Regions from separate parts of the Pseudomonas sp. LFS074 genome, predicted to be linked through region 3. Evidence: riboswitches for the same ligand, from Rfam matches in the RefSeq annotation. Region 3 holds a riboswitch; each other region holds the start of a gene.
What was found. Region 3 has a riboswitch for cobalamin ahead of ACNQP3_RS10270 (TonB-dependent receptor). Riboswitches for the same ligand answer to the same signal wherever they lie in the genome.

Region 1 (5,805 bases), 530 kb from region 3:
GGGCATCAACCAGGCCGGCTATGTGATTCACAGCGCCATTCACCGTGCGCGGCCCGACCTCAAGGCCGTGCTGCACACCCACACGCGTGATGGCGCAGCAGTGTCGGCACAACGCGATGGCCTGCTGCCAATCTCGCAGCATGCCCTGGCCTACTACAGCCGCGTGGTGTACCACGACTACGAAGGCGTCGCCCTGGACCTGGACGAGCAGCAGCGGCTGGTGGCCAACCTGGGCGACAGCAATATCCTGATCCTGCGCAACCATGGCCTGCTGACCGGGGGAATCAGCGTCGAGCATGCCTTCCGCGAGCTGCACGGGCTGGAGCGGGCCTGCAACATCCAGGTGGCGGCGCAGGCAGGGGGCAACGACCAACTGCTGTACGCGGCGCCGGCAGCAATTGCCAAGGTGCATGAGCAGTCGAAGCGGTTTTCCGATGGGCTGGGGGAAGGGATCCAGCGGCATTGGGATGCGCTGATACGCCAGCTGGATCGGGAGGGACTGGATTACCAGAACTGACCGCGTTCTTGTGGCCTGTACCGACCTCCGCCGCGGCTGAGTTTCAAGGCCGTATCGACTCCATTTGCAGCACAACCCGCAGGTATTCCGATGAGCAAACGACAGATCCGCCTGGGCGCCATGATCCATGGCGTCGGCCACGGCTGGGGCGAATGGCGCCACCCCGATGCATTGGCCGATGCCAGTGTCAATTTCGGTTTCTACAAACATCAGGCAAAACTGGCGGAGGCGGCAACGTTCGACTTCGCCTTCATTGCCGACAGCCTGCACATCCACGCCCGCTCCAGCCCTCACTACCTCAACCGTTTCGAGCCGCTGACCATCCTCTCGGCGCTGGCTACGGTAACCGAACACATCGGCCTGGTGGCCACGGTCACGGTCAGCTACACCGAGCCCTTCCAGGTAGCACGTCAGTTCGCCTCGCTGGACCTGATCAGCGGTGGGCGCGCGGGCTGGAACGTGGTGACTTCCTGGCTTTCCGGTACTGCTGACAACTTCGGCAAGGCTGAACACCCGCCGCATGCCGTGCGCTACCGAATTGCGCGCGAGCACGTAGAGGTGGTCAAAGGGCTGTGGGACTCCTGGGAAGACGACGCCTTTACCCGCGACAAGCAAAGCGGACAGTTCTTCGACCCGGCCAAACTGCACACCCTCGGCCACCAGGGTGAGTTCTTCAAGGTCAAGGGCCCGCTGAACATCCAGCGCTCGCCCCAGGGCCAGCCACTGATCTTCCAGGCAGGCGTGTCGGAAGAGGGTCGCAACTTCGCCGCGCAAAACGCCGACGCCATCTTCGTCAACCCGGAATCGTTCGACGATGCCCACGCTTACTATCAGGACCTCAAGCAGCGTGCCGCGCGCCATGGCCGTGATCCGGATGCATTGTTCATCCTGCCCGGCATACGCCCGATCGTCGGCCGCGACGCCGAGGAGGTCGAACAGCGTTATCAGCAAGCCGTGGACCTGGTAAGCATCGAAGATGCCCTGGTTGCGCTTGGCCGGCCGTTCAACGACTACGACTTCAGCCACCATGACTTGGACGCGCCCTTCCCCGACCTCGGCACGCTGGGCAATGACAGCCACAAGGGCACCTCGGACCAACTCAAGCAGCTGGCCCGTGATGAAGGCCTGACCTTGCGCGAGCTGGCGCTGCGTTTCTCGCGTCCACGCCGGGACTTCGTCGGTACCCCGGAACAGGTTGGCGATGCCCTGCAGCACTGGTTCGAAAACGGCGCGGCCGACGGTTTCATCATCAACTCGCTGCTACCCGACGGCCTGCAGTATTTCACCGAGCAGGTGGTGCCGCTGCTGCAAGCGCGAGGCCTGGTACGCCAGACGTATGCCGGTACAACCCTGCGAGACCATTTCGGCCTCGACGTGCCGGAAAACCGCAACACACTGCGCCGCACCCAGACAGCGGTTGCCTGAGCCCATCACGACAAGGAGTTCTGTTCCATGAGCCTCGAATTCATCGGCCTCATCGGCCCGCAGGAAAGCAGCGAGTCACAGGCAGCACGCGGCCCGCTGGTCGACCTGGAGTTCATCAAAGCCTTCTCCCAGGCCCAAGAGTATGGTGGCTTTGACAAAGCGCTGCTGGCAGTCAATACCAGCGCGCCGGATTCGTTGATTCTGGCCAGCTATGTGGCCGCCCTCACCGAGCGCATCGGCCTGCTGGTAGCCCACCGCCCTGGCTTCCAGGCCCCGACCTTCGCCGCCCGCCAGTTCGCCACCCTTGACCAGCTGAGCCATGGCCGTGCCTCGATCAACGTCATTACCGGCGGCGACAGCGGCGACCTGCAGCGCGATGGCGACTTCCTGGACAAGGATGCCCGTTATGCGCGCACCGACGAATACCTGCAGGTACTGCGTGACACCTGGACTCGCCATGAACCGTTCGACCACCAGGGCACACATTACCGCGTCGAAGACAACCTGACCCTGGTCAAGCCAGTGCAGCATTTGCCGATCTATTTCTCTGGCGCCTCTGATGCGGCCGTCGAAGTGGCCGCCAAACACGCCGATGTGTACATGATGTGGGGCGAACCGCTGGAACAGGTACGCGAACGCATCGCCAAAGTGCGCAAGGCCGCCGCCCGCTACGGACGCGAAAAGCATATTCGCTTCAGCCTGTCGTTGCGGCCGATTCTGGGCGCTACCGAGGCCGAGGCCTGGGGCCGTGCCGAGCGCATTCTGGCCGACGCCCAGGCGCGGATCGGCATCCACCAGGGCAACCGCCGCGAGAAGAACTTCGGCAAGAGCAATGCCGGCTCTGAGCGTCTGGTGCAGCTGGCCAGCCAGCGCAAAGTGCATGACACCCGGCTGTGGACCGAGATTGCCGCGCTGGGTGGCGGTGCCGGTAACTCTACGTCGCTGGTGGGGACTGCAGAGCAGGTGGCAGAGGCCGCATTGGCTTACTACAAGCTTGGGGTGAGCACTTTCCTGTTCCGCGGTTTTGACCAATTGCGTGATGCGGTCGAGTACGGGCAGGACCTGATCCCGCGCATTCGCGCGCTGGTAGCCCAGCGTGAGTCTGGCCGCGATGTTCGAACTGCGTAGATTTCTGCGGTACGGCTGCAGGGATAGCGCCGTCCGGCAGGAACCCGCGCAAGCCTGAAATGGGTGGAAGGCAGATGCACCCACAGATTGACGCCAAGCCCGCCCCATGCTCTCCTTATGCCTCACGTTCAGGTGCCCCCGTAGGGGGTGAAACGGGAAACCGGTGCGTCGCAGGCCCTCCAGCAGGGCCGGACAATGCCGGTGCTGCCCCCGCAACGGTAAGCGAGTGAAGCGTCTGTACCACTGTGCCTCGTAGTACGGCATGGGAAGGTGACGTGTTCCAGGAGCCCTGCTCTTCCTCGCAAGCCCGGAGACCGGCCTGGCGTTCATGAACACCCCGCGGTGGGCGGGCGCTGTTGCATTCCCCTGGGCGACCCCGCCCGGGGCTGCCGCGCTCGCCCGTTGCTCACTAAAAAGCAGAGGAACGCGTCATGCCCGTCACCAGCGCCAAGCAGCACAGCCTTGCCACACCCGTCACCCTCAGCCAGCGCGTAGTCATCGCCGTCGGCGCCAGCCTGTTGGGCCTGTGCCTGGTGTACTTCGCCGGCTTCTCGCACATCGAGGCCGTGCACAACGCCGCCCACGACACCCGCCACAGCGCCGCCTTCCCCTGCCACTGAGTACGCCTGATGATCACGCGCATTGCCCGTACTGCGGGTTTCAGCGGGTTGCTTGCGGCCCTGTTGCTGACCTTGCTGCAAAGCTTTTGGGTCGCCCCGCTGATTCTCGAAGCGGAAACCTACGAGTCCTCGGCCCCGGCCGCCCAACACGAACATGGCGGCAATGAGGGCGCTCATGAACACAGCGCCGAAGCCTGGTCACCAGAAGACGGCTGGCAGCGCGTGCTGTCCACCACCGGTGGCAACCTGGTGGTGGCGGTGGGCTTTGCCCTGATCCTCGCCGCACTGTATGGCCTGCGCGAGCCGAAGCGCGTCAGCACTGGCGCCTTGTGGGGCCTGGCCGGTTTCGCCGTGTTCTGTCTGGCCCCAACGTTGGGGTTGCCACCGGAACTGCCCGGCACTGCTGCCGCCGACCTGGGGCAACGCCAGGCCTGGTGGATTGGCACGGCCAGCGCCACCGCCCTTGGCCTGGCCTTGCTGGTGTTCGCCCGCCACTGGCTGCTGAAGGCGCTGGGCGCCGTGCTGCTGGTTATCCCCCATGTGATCGGTGCGCCACAGCCTGAAGTCCATGAAAGCCTGGCCCCCGAAGCACTGGAGACGCAGTTCAAGATGGCCTCCTGGCTGACCAACGCTGCCTTCTGGGTGGCGTTGGGCCTGCTCAGTGCGTGGCTGTTCCGCCGCTCCAGCGAGGCCTGATGCCGGCTTTCTACGCTGGCTTCGGCTGCCGCCGGGGTTGCCCGGCGGATACCCTGCAAACCCTGCTGCACCAAGCCCTGGCTAGCCAGGGCCTGGCGCTTTCCGACCTGCGCGGCATTGCCAGCATCAACCTCAAGGCCGACGAAGCCGGCCTGCAGCAACTGGCCGCACGCCTGGCCTTGCCCTTGGTGCTGTACCATAGCGCGCAACTCCAAGCCTATGAGCCGTTGCTCAGCCACCGCTCGGCCACCGCCTATGCCCACAGCGGCTGTTGGGGCGTGGCCGAGAGTGCGGCACTGGCCCTGGCCAGCCAACAACTGGGCACGGCTAGGTTGCTGCTGCCACGCAAGGTACTAGGCCCGGCGACCCTCGCCCTGGCCGGCTGACGTTTCATACCCTATTTCTTGCAAGGACTTTCCATGACCGTCTACTTCATCGGCGCCGGCCCTGGCGACCCAGAACTGATCACGGTCAAGGGCCAACGGCTGATTCGCCAATGCCCGGTGATCATTTATGCCGGCTCACTGGTGCCCGCTGCCGTGCTCGAAGGCCATCAGGCCGAGGCCGTGATCAACAGCGCCGAACTGCATCTGGAGCAGATTATCGCGGCCATGCAAAGCGCACACGAACGGGGGCTGGATGTAGCCCGCGTACATAGCGGCGACCCCAGCTTGTACGGCGCCATCGGCGAGCAGATCCGCCACCTGCAAGCACTGGGCATCGATTACCAGATCATCCCGGGAGTGACTGCCACGGCGGCCAGCGCTGCCCTGCTCGGCTGCGAACTGACTTTGCCTCAAGTGGCGCAGACCGTGATCCTCACCCGCTATGGCGACAGCTCGCCCATGCCGCCTGGCGAGCAACTGGGCGACCTGGCGCGCCACGGCAGCACGCTGGCGATTCACCTGGGGGTCAAACACCTTTCGCGCATTGTCGATGAGCTGCTGCCGCACTACGGCGCACACTGCCCGGTAGCGGTGGTGCATCGCGCCACCTGGCCAGACCAGGACTGGGTACGCGGCAACCTCGGCGATATCGTCGAACGCGTGGCAAGCAAGGGCTTTCGGCGCACGGCGCTGATCCTGGTAGGCCACGTTCTGGGGGATACGCCATTCGCCGAATCGGCCTTGTACCGTGCCGGGCACGCCCACCTGTATCGCCCTGGCGACTGAACATTGCCAGCCTTGCCTCGGGCATAGCAGACTGCCGGTTCCCGCCTGCGAACAGGAGCCCTGCCCATGCTGGAATTACGCCCCAACTGCGAGTGCTGCGATACCGACCTGAGGGGTGACAACCCCGACGTTATGATCTGCTCTTTCGAATGCACATTCTGCCGTAGCTGTGCCGAAACCCGCTTCCAAGGCCGTTGCCCAAATTGCACCGGTCAGCTGGTGGCCCGCCCGACGCGGGTCGGCCAGG
Region 2 (5,805 bases), 390 kb from region 3:
AGCCGGGCAAGGTGCTGCTGGGCCTGCGCCGTCTGGTTGGCTTTTTGCGCTGCATAGATGCTGTAGTTGCCACCATAGCCCTGCAAACCCAGGCTGGATAATTCAACAATGCGTGCCATGTGCGCCAGCAGGCTGCGGTCGTGGCTGATCACCAGCAAGCCACGGTCCCAGGCTTCGATCATGCTCAGCAGTTGGGCACGGGCGTCGCTGTCCAGGTGATTGCTTGGCTCGTCGAGGATCAGGTAGTCGGCATCGCTGAGCCACGCGCCAATCAGCGCCACGCGCATGGCCTGGCCGCCGCTCAGGCTCCGTGCGGGCTGGCGCCAGTCGAGTTGGCCCAGGCCGTGGCCCTGAAGCTGGCGTTGCAATTGCTCGCGGATATCCCAGCGCTCGCCAACGGTGTCGAAATCGTGGGGCTGGATGCTGCCTTGCTCGATACGCTCCAGCGCCGCAATCACCGGCCCCACTTGGGCCAGGTCGGCAAGCGTGGCGCTGCGCTCGATGACTTGCTGGTCCAGCAAATGGACAGGCCCGAGGCGCCGGCAATGGCCGCTGCTGGGTTCACGCTGGCCGGCAAGAATCTGCCCTAGCAGGCTTTTGCCCACGCCATTGCGCCCGACCAGGCCGGTGCGGCGTTGGTCGAAGGTTTCGTTGAGGTTGCTGAACAGCAGCCTGCCATCAGGCAAGGCCAAGGAGACGCTGTCCAGCGTCAGAATCGACGTGTTCGTCATGCACAACTCCACAAATGCCGCGACATCTCCGGAGCGAGCCGGAGGCTGAAGACTGGCCGTCGAACGGACGGCGGCATCAATGGCGCATTGGACGAACACCTCGTAATTAGAGAGCGCGTAGCCTAACGGACCGTCCGGGGCCGGGTAAAGCACCGGCCGCCGGTTGGGGCCTCAGCGTTGCGCCTGCAAGCGTTTAGCCCAGTCCCCGGCGTGGCCGTGCGCGCAGGCTTGTTCACTGTCGAACCGCACATGCCAGGCCGGATGGTCCAGCTGTATGCCGGCTTGCTCCAGTGCATGGCGGGTCAACGCCAGCATGTGCGCCTTCGCTTCGCCCGCGACGGCAGCGGCTTTGTCGGCCTCTTGCTCAAATACCCAGGTAATACGAAGGCTGCCCGGAAAGTCCTCGGGGTCGAGGCGGTGAGTGAGCCAGCTGAAACCGACGATCTGCGCCTTGGCGGTTTCGCAGGCATCGGTCAGGCACGCCACCAGCTCCCGCTCCAGGCGGGCCATTTCGCGTTTGCCCAGTGCCTTCACGGGTTGGCCTCGTCATCGATCTGCTGGCAAAAGCGCAGGCGGTTGCCGAACGGGTCCCACACCTGCATCTGCAGGCCCCAGTCCAGGCGCTCGGCCTCTGGCCGGGCGTAACCGTACTGTTTGTCCTGCAGCTCGCGCTCCAGCGCGCGCAGGTCGTCGATGCGGGCGAACACGGTAGAACCGGGGCATGCATCGCCATGGTGCTCGGAAAGGTGCAGGATCAGGCCGTCGCGGTGAATCTGTACGTACAACGGCAGGTCCGGGCTGAAACGATGCTCCCAGTCCAGGCTGAAACCGAGGAAATCGAGGTAGAACTCCTTGGCCTTGTCGACCGAGAAGATGCGCAGTACGGGTATGGCGGGGGCGAGGGGCATGGGACGTCCTTGACCGTGGGCAGAGTCGCTACTGTAACGCAGTAGAACCAAGAGTGGTCGACCAGCCCGCCGCAATGGTTGACCACCCGCCAGCCACTGCGTAGCCTTGCCAGTTCGAGGTTCTTCGGCCAGGCCGAAGCTAAGATGGGAACGCGGTACACGCCGCGGCTGCCCCCGCAACTGTAAGCACCGACAACGGATCGACACTGCCACTGCGCCAGCGCGCGGGAAGGCGTCATCCCGCCAGCCCGCTGTTCAACCGAACGGGGGCCTGGAACGGTGCGAGCCAGGAGACCTGCCTCGTCACGTTTTCGACTTTCAACCGGGCGGGGTGATCCGGTGGCGAACAAGCTCGGCCAACCTCTGGCCCGTGGCTGTCGTCCTGCATGCCCGCGCCACACTGCCAAGGGCAATGCGACATGAAAACACTGGCCAAGCTCCCCGTCACCATCGTCACCGGCTTCCTCGGCTCGGGCAAGACCACCTTGCTGCGCCACATGCTCGACAACGCCCAAGGCCGCCGCATCGCGGTTATCGTCAACGAATTCGGCGAGCTGGGCATCGACGGCGAAATCCTCAAACAGTGCAGCATCGGTTGCACCGAGGAAGAAGCCAGCGGCCGCGTCTACGAACTGGCCAATGGTTGCCTGTGCTGCACCGTGCAGGAAGAATTCTTTCCGGTGATGCGCGAGCTGGTGGCACGCCGTGGCGACCTCGACCACATCCTGATCGAAACCAGCGGCCTGGCCCTGCCCAAGCCTTTGGTACAAGCGTTCCAGTGGCCGGAAATCCGCAACGCCTGCACCGTCGATGCGGTCATCACCGTGGTCGACAGCCCGGCCGTGGCCGCTGGCACCTTCGCCGCCTACCCGGACCAGGTCGATGCCCAGCGCAAACTCGACCCTAACCTGGACCATGAATCGCCACTGCACGAGCTGTTCGCCGACCAGCTGGCCAGCGCCGACCTGGTGGTACTGAACAAGGCCGACCTGATCGACGCCGAAGGCCTGGCCAAGGTGCGCGCCGAAGTGGCTGAAGAACTGCCGCCGGCCGTCAAGGTGATCGAGGCCAGCAGCGGCAAGCTGCCACTGGAAGTGCTGTTGGGCGTGGGTGCCGAGTCCGAGGCGCACATCGATGGCCGCCGCACCCACCACGACACGCACCACGACGGCGACGACCATGACGATCATGACCACGACGCCTTCGATTCCATCTCCATCGACCTGCCCGAGGCCGACGAAAGCCTGCTGCTCGACGCACTGACGCAACTGGTGGTGGAGTTCGGCATCCTGCGTGCCAAGGGCTTCGCCGCCATCCCGGGCAAGCCGATGCGCCTGCTGGTGCAAGGCGTGGGTACCCGCTTCGACAAGCACTTCGATCGCGCCTGGCGCAACGACGAGCCGCGCATCACCCGCCTGGTGCTGATTGGTCAGGACCTTGACGCTGTTCAACTGGAAGCGCGCCTGCGCCAGGCCCTGGGCGCCTGACCCATGCACCTGCTGCGGACCCAGCCCGGCGGCTTCGTGCCGGATGACAGCATTGCCGACCTCGGCCAGACACCCGCCGAGCTGGTGATTCTCTGCAGCGGCGATTCGCACCTGGCATTGCTCGCCGATACCGCCGAGCAATTGCCTGAAGACTTCCCCAGCCTGCGCCTGGCCAACCCGATGCAGGTGCAGAACCATGCCTCGGTCGACTTGTACGTCGACCAGGTGCTGCGCCACGCCAAGGTCATTCTGGTGTCGCTGCACGGTGGCGTTGGCTACTGGCGCTACGGCGTCGAGCAACTGGTCGAATTGGCCGCCCGTGGCGTGCAACTGATTCTGGTGCCGGGCGATGATCGCCCGGACCCGGAACTGACCAGCTTGGGTAACGTTTGTGGCGAACAGGCCGAACGCCTCTGGCACTACCTGCGCCAGGGCGGCAAGGCCAATGCCATCAACCTGTTCAATTGCCTGGCCAGCCAGTGGCTGGGCCGTGACTACGCCTGGGACGAGCCACAGCCTTTGCCACGCACCGCCGTGTATCACCCGGCCAAGGGGAGCGTTGCGCTAGAAGACTGGTACCCGCACTGGCACCCGGATTACCCGGTGACGCCGCTGTTGTTCTACCGCTCGCACCTGCAGGCGGCCAACACCGCCTTCATCGACGTGTTCTGCCAGCGCCTGCAAGCAGCCGGGCTGAACCCGTTGCCGATCGCCGTGGCCAGCCTCAAGGAAAGCGCCTGCCTGGAGCAGGTCGAAGCCTGGCTGGACGAGGTCGGCGCTGAAGTGCTGGTCAATACCACCGGCTTTGCCCTGTCCAGCCCAGAGCGCCCCAACCTGCGGCCGTTGCGCCGTGACATCCCGGTGTTGCAGGCCATTTGCGCGCAAGACAACCAGCCCGGCTGGGAAGCCAGCGAGCAGGGCCTGGGCGCGCGTGACCTGGCCATGCACATCGCCTTGCCGGAGCTGGACGGGCGCATCATCACCCGTCCGGTCAGTTTCAAGGACATGGCCTGGCGCAGCGAGCGCAGCCAGTCCGACGTGGTGTGCTACCGCGCGCACCCCGAGCGCATGGACTTCGTCGCCGAGCTGGCCCGCCGCTGGGTTGAGCTGGCGCGCCTGCCTAATGCCCAAAAGCGTATTGCCCTGGTGCTGGCCAATTACCCGACCCGTGATGGCCGCATTGGTAACGGCGTCGGCCTGGACACCCCGGCAGCGGCGCTGAACATCCTCAAGGCGCTACAGGCCGAAGGCTATCCGCTGGCCGATTTGCCGAGCAGCGGCACGCAGTTGATTCACCAACTGCTCGGTGGCGTGACCAACGACCTTGACCACCTGGACCAACGCCCCTGCGCCCAGAGCCTGAGCCTGGCCGACTACCAGGCTGCATTCGAGCGCCTGCCCGACGCCAACCGCCAGGCCGTGCTGGAACGCTGGGGGCCGCCCGAGCAAGACCCGATGTACCGCAGCGGCCGGCTGATGGTCGCCGGCTTGCGCTTTGGCCTGACTTTCGTCGGTATCCAGCCGGCGCGGGGGTATCAGGTGGACCCGAGCGCGGTGTACCACGACCCCGACCTGGTGCCGCCGCACGGCTACCTGGCGTTTCACTTCTGGCTGCGTCACGCCTTTGCCGCCGACGCGGTGATCCATGTCGGCAAGCACGGCAACCTTGAGTGGCTGCCCGGCAAGGGCGTGGGGTTGTCGGCACAGTGCTGGCCGGATGCGCTGCTCGGCCCGCTGCCGAACATCTACCCGTTCATCGTCAACGACCCGGGCGAGGGTGCTCAGGCCAAGCGCCGCACCCAGGCGGTGATCATCGATCACCTGATGCCGCCGCTGACCCGTGCCGAAACCTATGGGCCGCTGCGCCACCTGGAACAGTTGGCTGATGAGTTCTACGAAGCGCAGCTGCTCGACCCACGGCGTGCTCGCGAGTTGCAGCGCGATATTCTCGAACTGGTAAAAGCCAACCACATCGACCGCGAGTTGCAACTGGAAGGGCAATTGGACGATGCCGCCGTATGGCTGCCACGCCTGGACACCTACCTGTGTGACCTCAAGGAATCGCAGATTCGCGATGGGCTGCACGTGTTCGGGCAGTCGCCTGAAGGGCGCCTGCGCCTGGATACATTGCTGGCGCTGTTGCGGGTTGAGCGTGGCGACGGTCGCGGTGGCAATGCCAGCCTCCTGCGGGCGCTGGCCAAAGCACTGGTGCCGGGCTTCGACCCGCTCGACTGTGACCTTGGGCAGCCGTGGCAGGGTACACGCCCTGAACAGCTGCAAGCCATCGGCAATGACCCTTGGCGCACGTGTGGCGATACCCGCGAGCGCCTCGAACTGTTGGCACACCAGGTGATCGGGCAGGCGCTGGAAGGCACTGCAGCGTTACCCGCCCTAAGTGAATGGCAGCCGGTGCACGACGTACTTCAGGCCCTGCGTGACGCGGTGGCACCCAGCCTGGACGCCTGCGGCACTGCCGAAATGAATGGCCTGCTGGCGGCATTGGCGGGGCGCTTCGTGCCCGCCGGCCCCAGCGGCGCACCCAGCCGCGGGCGCCTCGACGTGCTGCCCACCGGCCGCAACTTCTATACCGTGGACGTGCGCAACCTGCCCACCACCACGGCCTGGCGCCTGGGTTTCGCCTCGGCCAGCCTGATCCTCGAACGCCACCTGCAGGACCAC
Region 3 (5,805 bases):
CGGGCTATACGGTGTGGAGCGCGCGCCTGGCCTATCAGCTGACCCCGGAAGTGAACGTTGCCGTCAACGCCAACAACCTGTTCGACAAGAAGTACTGGGTCGCAGGCTTCAACCAGCTCAATGGCAGCAACAACTATGGCGAGCCGCGTAACTTCCTGTTGACGGTCAAGTACACCCCAGAGCTCTAACCCCAGGTCATTGCGCCAGCGGCCACTGCGCCAATGGCCAGTAGGCGCCCTTGCGCGACTCGTAAAGCGTGAAGTGTCGCGCGGTGAGGTAGAACTCCGGCGCGCTGCTGGCCTCGGGTGGCTGGCCGTGGTAGTCCCTGGACAGCGTCAGGTGCGGCCGATACTCACGGTTGGCCGCCTCCACCCCCAGCGGCAGCAGCGCCTGCTGCAAGCCGTACACCAGGTGCAACAGGGCCGGCGGTGTCTGCTGTGCCTCCAGCACCAGCGCTCCGGCCCGCTGCCACACCTGCAAACGGTCGAGCAACAGCCGCGGCGCCGTGGCCGGCAGCGCCAGTTGATCGACCGCCGCGCAGATCGCTGGCAGCTGGGCGGCGTCCACATCACCGAGGAACAGCAGCGTGACGTGGAAATTGGCTGCCGGCACCGGTTTGCCGCTGCGCAGGCTCAGGCCCCGGCGCCATTGGGCCAGAGCACTGCGCTGGGCATCGTTGACCGGCAAGGCGAAGAACAGCCGTTTGAACGGGCTACCGCTGGGGCGTATATCCTGAACCATACAAACTCCCTGACATGAAACGTTTGCGCAAGACTGTAGGGCATTACACCAATGTCGCCCCACCGTTTCGTAACAATAAGTACAAACTGCCCCCATGATTGTTTATGCTGGCGAGCTTATGCCATGGCGCATGGCCATTTTTCGACAAGTAAACGTCCATGAAAATTGCACTCGTACTTATCTTCGTCTTCTCGATCGCCTATGTTCACCTGCGCGGTCGGGTTCGCCACAAGCTGACGCGTCAGCTGGGCGACCACTCCAGCTTCCTGGCCCCGGTCAACAGCTTTCTGTACCTGTTTTCCAAGCACCCGGCCAAGCCTTACCTGCCGGTCGAGGCTTTTCCCGAACTGAAACCGCTGCAGGACCACTGGCAGGAGATCCGCGAGGAAGGCCGCCAGCTGCTGCACGTAGGCGAAATCAAGAAGTCCGACAATTACGATGACGTCGGTTTCAACTCGTTCTTCAAAACCGGCTGGAAGCGCTTCTACTTGAAGTGGTACGGCGAGAGCCACCCGTCGGCGATGGCGCTGTGCCCACGCACCACCGAGCTGTTGCAAGGTATCGGCACGGTCAAGGCCGCCATGTTCGCCACCCTGCCGCCGGGTGCCAAGCTGGTGCGCCACCGTGACCCCTATGCGGGCTCGTACCGCTACCACCTTGGCCTGGACACGCCGAACGACGACGGCTGCTACATCGACGTGGACGGCGAGAAGTACTCGTGGCGCGATGGCGAGGGGGTGATCTTCGACGAAACCTACATCCACTACGCGGCCAACACCACCGAGCACAACCGCATCATCCTGTTCTGCGACGTCGAACGCCCGCTCAAGTACCGCTGGGCAACCGCGTTCAACCGCTGGTTCAGCCGAAATGTGATGGCCGCCGCCGCTGCGCCCAACGATGCCAGCGACAAGACCGGGGGCATCAACCGCCTGTTCACCCGTATCTACAAGATCCGCGAGCGTGGCAAGGCGCTGAAGAAGCGCAACCGCATGCGTTACTACCTGGAGAAATGGGCAGTGGTCGCAGCGTTGGTGCTGGTGTTCATCTACATCTGAACCGTGTAGGCGCGGGCTTGGGGCAAGCCCGCTGCCAAAGGCCCACTGCATGACCACCAAAGTACAAGCCTCGCACTTGCCACTCTTCGACTAGCCTGAAAGCTCCACTCGCAACCCCCCCAAGGTGAAGACGATGAGCATGATGGACTGGGACGCCTACCGTAAGCAGTTGATGGCCGGCATCGGCGATCTCAAGCAACTCTCACCCGACACCGTGGCCGGTTATGTGACCGCCAGCGGTGCTGGGGCCAAGACCAACCACCTGGACGCCAAGACCCGCGAGCTGATTTCTCTGGCCGTGGCCGTGACCACCCGCTGCGACGGCTGCATCGCCGTGCATTCGCAACAGGCGGTCAAGCATGGCGCCAGCCGCGAGGAAATTGCCGAAGCGCTTGGCGTAGCGGTGGCGATGAATGCTGGGGCCGCACTGGTCTACTCAGCGCGTGCCATGGACGCGGTGGGCAAGGCCAACGGTTGAGCACAAACGGCGTCGCCGCCCTTGCGCGACGGCGCCGCGCCACCCAGACTGGGCGGCTTAGCCCGCGCAGGAACCCGCATGATCCACATTCGCCCCATGACGCCCGAAGACTTCGACCGCTTCTGGCCTACCTTCCAAGCCATTGTCCAGGCCCGTGAAACCTACGCCTTCGAGCCAGCCCTGAGCGTCGAACAGGCTCGCCAGCTGTGGCTGGAGCTGCCCTTGCATACGTTGCTGGCTGAAGAAGATGGCGAGCTGCTGGGTTCCTACTACCTCAAGGCCAATGCTGCCGGGCCTGGCGCACATGTGGGCAATTGCGGCTACATGGTCTGCGAACAGGCGCGCGGCCGGGGCGTGGCGCGCCTGATGTGCGAACACTCGCAGAAGCTGGCGCGCCAGGAAGGTTTTCTGGCCCTGCAGTTCAACTCGGTGGTGGCCAGCAATGAAGTGGCCGTGGCGCTTTGGCACAAGCTGGGCTTCGAGACCGTTGGCCGCTTGCCCAAGGCCTATCGCCATGCCCGCCTGGGGCTGGTGGACTGCCTGGTGATGTACAAATGGCTGGCGGATGAGCCGGTGGTAGAGAAGCCCCCGCTGTTGATCGGGCGCAAGAACATCGAGGCACGGGTTTCGCGGCGCCGCGGACGCTAGCCTTTGCAGGCCTAACCCACCTCCATTGCCCAAGCAAATTTGACGCCCCCGCGTTTCAATGGTCAGATGCGCGCCAGTTTCAGGTGTCCTGCGCCGCCGCGCGCAGGGTGAAACGGGAAGCCGGTGCGTCGTGTTGCCCACGACAAGTCCGGCGCTGCCCCCGCAACGGTAAGCGAGCGAACCCTTCGAGATACCACTGTGCTCCGGCATGGGAAGGTGAAGGTTTCATGCCCCTCGCAAGCCCGGAGACCGGCCTGGAGCTTCACTTGGCAACCCGCGGTGGGCGGGCGCAGGCCGGAATCCGTGCGCGCGCCTGCCTGCATGGTTCGCCTTTGCGTGTTTTCCACCGGGATGCATTCATTCCTGCAGCAGTGGAACGACATGTCCCGTATGTTCAAGCTTCACCCCCTGGCGGCCTGCCTGGCCGTCGCCCTGCCGGCCTTGGCCGATGACCGTGCCCCGCCGCCTCTGGCCTTGCCTTCCACGGCCATCACCGACACCCTCGACAGCCACGCCATCGACCTGGCCACGCCTACCCAGGCCGGCTCGCGCCTTGGCCTGAGTGCCCTGGAAACACCCGCCAGTACCAGCAGCATCAGTGCCGAGCAGATTCAGCAGCGCAACAACCTCACCGTGCAGGATGCGGTGACCCGCTCGCCGGGCATCACCTTCGTCGGCTCCCCAGGCGACGGCGGCACCGGCCTGTCCGCCCGCGGCTTTGCCGGGCACAGTTCGGTGATGACCCTGTTCGACGGCGCGCGCCTTTACACCGGCGCCGGCACGCAAACGTTCCCTGTCGACCCGTGGATGGTCGAACGTATCGATGTGATTCGCGGCCCGGCTTCGGTACTGCATGGCGAAGGCGCCACCGGCGCGGTCGTCAACGTGATCCCGAAAAAACCGTTTGCCGGCGAAGTGCGCAACCACCTGCGTCTGGGCTACGGCTCATGGGACCGTCAGCAGCTCGGCCTGGACAGCGGCGGCAGCCTCAGCGAGCGCCTGAGCTATCGCCTTACGCTGAACCAGCAAGATGGCAATGGTTGGGTCGACCGCACCCATTCGCGCAGCCTGGCCGTTAGCGCAGCGCTGCGTTTCGATGCCAGTGACGACCTCAGCTTCACCCTCGCCCACGACCGTGGCGAGGCGCAGCCCGCCAACTACTACGGCACGCCGCTGATCGACGGCCACTATCGCAGTAGCCTGCGCAACAAGAACTACAACGTACAGAATGACGTGCAGCGTTATGACGACGAGTGGACCCGGCTGACCACCGATTGGACGCTGAACGACCACCTCAGCGCCAGCAACCAGCTGTACTACATCAAGAGCCGCCGCCACTGGCGCAACGCCGAAGACTACAGCTGGGACGCCGAGCGTCAGCAGTTGCTGCGCGGCAGCTACCTGGAGATCAAGCACAACCAGGAACAGTTCGGCGACCGCCAGACCTTCACCTTCGACCACACCCTGTTCGGCCTGGCCAGCAAGACCGTGGTCGGGGCCGAGTACAACAAGGTGCGCTTCAACGTCGACAGCAATTCACCCTACAACGATGTCGGCGGCGACTACATCGACCCATGGCAACCGCAGCCCGGCGGGTTCCACAGTGCCTCGCCGCTGCGACCGCAAACCTTGTCCACCACCCATACCTTTGCCCTGTTCGCCGAGAACCGCCTGCAGCTCAGCGACCGGCTGTCGCTGGTAACCGGCGTGCGCCGCGACCAGAACCACATCGACCGCGACAACCTGACCAACGACAGCCGCAGTGACCGCAGCCTGCAAGGTGGCAACTGGCGCGCTGGGCTGGTGTTCGCGGTCACTGACGACCTGTCACTGTATGGCCAGTACTCCACCAGCGAGGAAGGGGTCAACAACCTCATCAGCCTCAGCCCCACCCAGATGCACTATGACTTGACCGAAGCGAAGCAGACTGAGGTAGGCCTGAAGCAGCGCTTCTGGGAAGGCCGTGGCGAATGGACACTGGCCGCCTACCACATCGTCAAGAAGAAGCTGCTGGTAGACGACCCGATCACCCACGAGAAGCAACAGGCTGGCCAGCAGACCTCCGATGGCCTCGAAGCGACCTTGGAACTGGCGCTGGCGCACCAATGGCAGGTGTCTGCCAACGCATCGCTGGTGCGCGCAAGGTATGACGACTTCGACGAGATGGTCGGCGGCGTGGCGCAGGACCGTGCCGGCAACCGGCCGGCAAACGTGCCACGGCGTACCGCCAACCTGTGGTTGAGCAAAGGTTTCGGCCAACAGGTGGAAGCCGGCATTGGCGCGCGCTATGTGGATGAGCGTTATGCCGACACCGCCAATACCCAAAGCGCCCCCGGCTACACCGTGGTCGATGCCAACATCGCCTGGCAGGTGTTGCCTGATGTACGGCTGGGGTTGCAGTTGAACAACCTGTTCGATCGCGAGTATGTGCAGTCGGCGTTCAGCGGGCAGCAGTGGTTGATGGGGATGCCGCGCTCGTATTTTGCGACGGTGGATTACACCTTCTGACCTGAGTTGCCTGAACCGGCCTCTTCGCGGGCGCGCCCGCGAAGAGGCCTGCACAGGCAACACAAAAACCTCTACCAGCCTCCAATAAATTAGTTATAAGATAACGTTTCACATGACATTCATTCCTATCAGCGACCCTCCATGACAAGCGCCAGCGCCACGCCCACCTTGATCACCCAGCGCCTGCAGAGCATCGATGCCCTGCGCGGCCTGGTGATCCTGTTCATGCTTTTGGACCATGTCCGCGAGACCTTTTTCCTGCACCGCCAGGTCAGCGACCCCATGGCCATCGACAGCACCGAGCCTGCGCTGTTCGTCAGCCGCACACTGGCCCACCTCTGCGCACCGGTGTTCGTCCTGCTGACCGGCCTG

Region 1: another riboswitch for cobalamin. It lies ahead of ACNQP3_RS12645 (CbtB domain-containing protein); the one in region 3 lies ahead of ACNQP3_RS10270 (TonB-dependent receptor).
Region 2: another riboswitch for cobalamin. It lies ahead of cobW (cobalamin biosynthesis protein CobW); the one in region 3 lies ahead of ACNQP3_RS10270 (TonB-dependent receptor).

Annotation. Positions count from the first base shown of each region.
Region 1 is NZ_JBFPFV010000001.1:2,755,763-2,761,567, reverse strand. Features, by position in the region: gene ACNQP3_RS12660 (class II aldolase/adducin family protein) at 1-517, shown strand, start outside; gene ACNQP3_RS12655 (LLM class flavin-dependent oxidoreductase) at 608-1,942, shown strand; gene ACNQP3_RS12650 (LLM class flavin-dependent oxidoreductase) at 1,970-3,070, shown strand; cobalamin riboswitch at 3,184-3,408, shown strand; gene ACNQP3_RS12645 (CbtB domain-containing protein) at 3,502-3,690, shown strand; gene ACNQP3_RS12640 (CbtA family protein) at 3,700-4,386, shown strand; gene ACNQP3_RS12635 (cobalamin biosynthesis protein) at 4,386-4,772, shown strand; gene cobM (precorrin-4 C(11)-methyltransferase) at 4,806-5,558, shown strand; gene ACNQP3_RS12625 (DUF1272 domain-containing protein) at 5,625-5,805, shown strand, end outside.
Region 2 is NZ_JBFPFV010000001.1:2,615,238-2,621,042, forward strand. Features, by position in the region: gene ACNQP3_RS12055 (ATP-binding cassette domain-containing protein) at 1-731, opposite strand, end outside; gene ACNQP3_RS12060 (hypothetical protein) at 903-1,265, opposite strand; gene ACNQP3_RS12065 (glyoxalase superfamily protein) at 1,262-1,639, opposite strand; cobalamin riboswitch at 1,740-1,957, shown strand; gene cobW (cobalamin biosynthesis protein CobW) at 2,059-3,126, shown strand; gene cobN (cobaltochelatase subunit CobN) at 3,130-5,805, shown strand, end outside.
Region 3 is NZ_JBFPFV010000001.1:2,225,221-2,231,025, reverse strand. Features, by position in the region: gene ACNQP3_RS10295 (TonB-dependent siderophore receptor) at 1-188, shown strand, start outside; gene thpR (RNA 2',3'-cyclic phosphodiesterase) at 196-741, opposite strand; gene lpxO (lipid A hydroxylase LpxO) at 900-1,799, shown strand; gene ACNQP3_RS10280 (carboxymuconolactone decarboxylase family protein) at 1,933-2,277, shown strand; gene ACNQP3_RS10275 (GNAT family N-acetyltransferase) at 2,356-2,925, shown strand; cobalamin riboswitch at 2,990-3,198, shown strand; gene ACNQP3_RS10270 (TonB-dependent receptor) at 3,307-5,433, shown strand; gene ACNQP3_RS10265 (DUF1624 domain-containing protein) at 5,575-5,805, shown strand, end outside.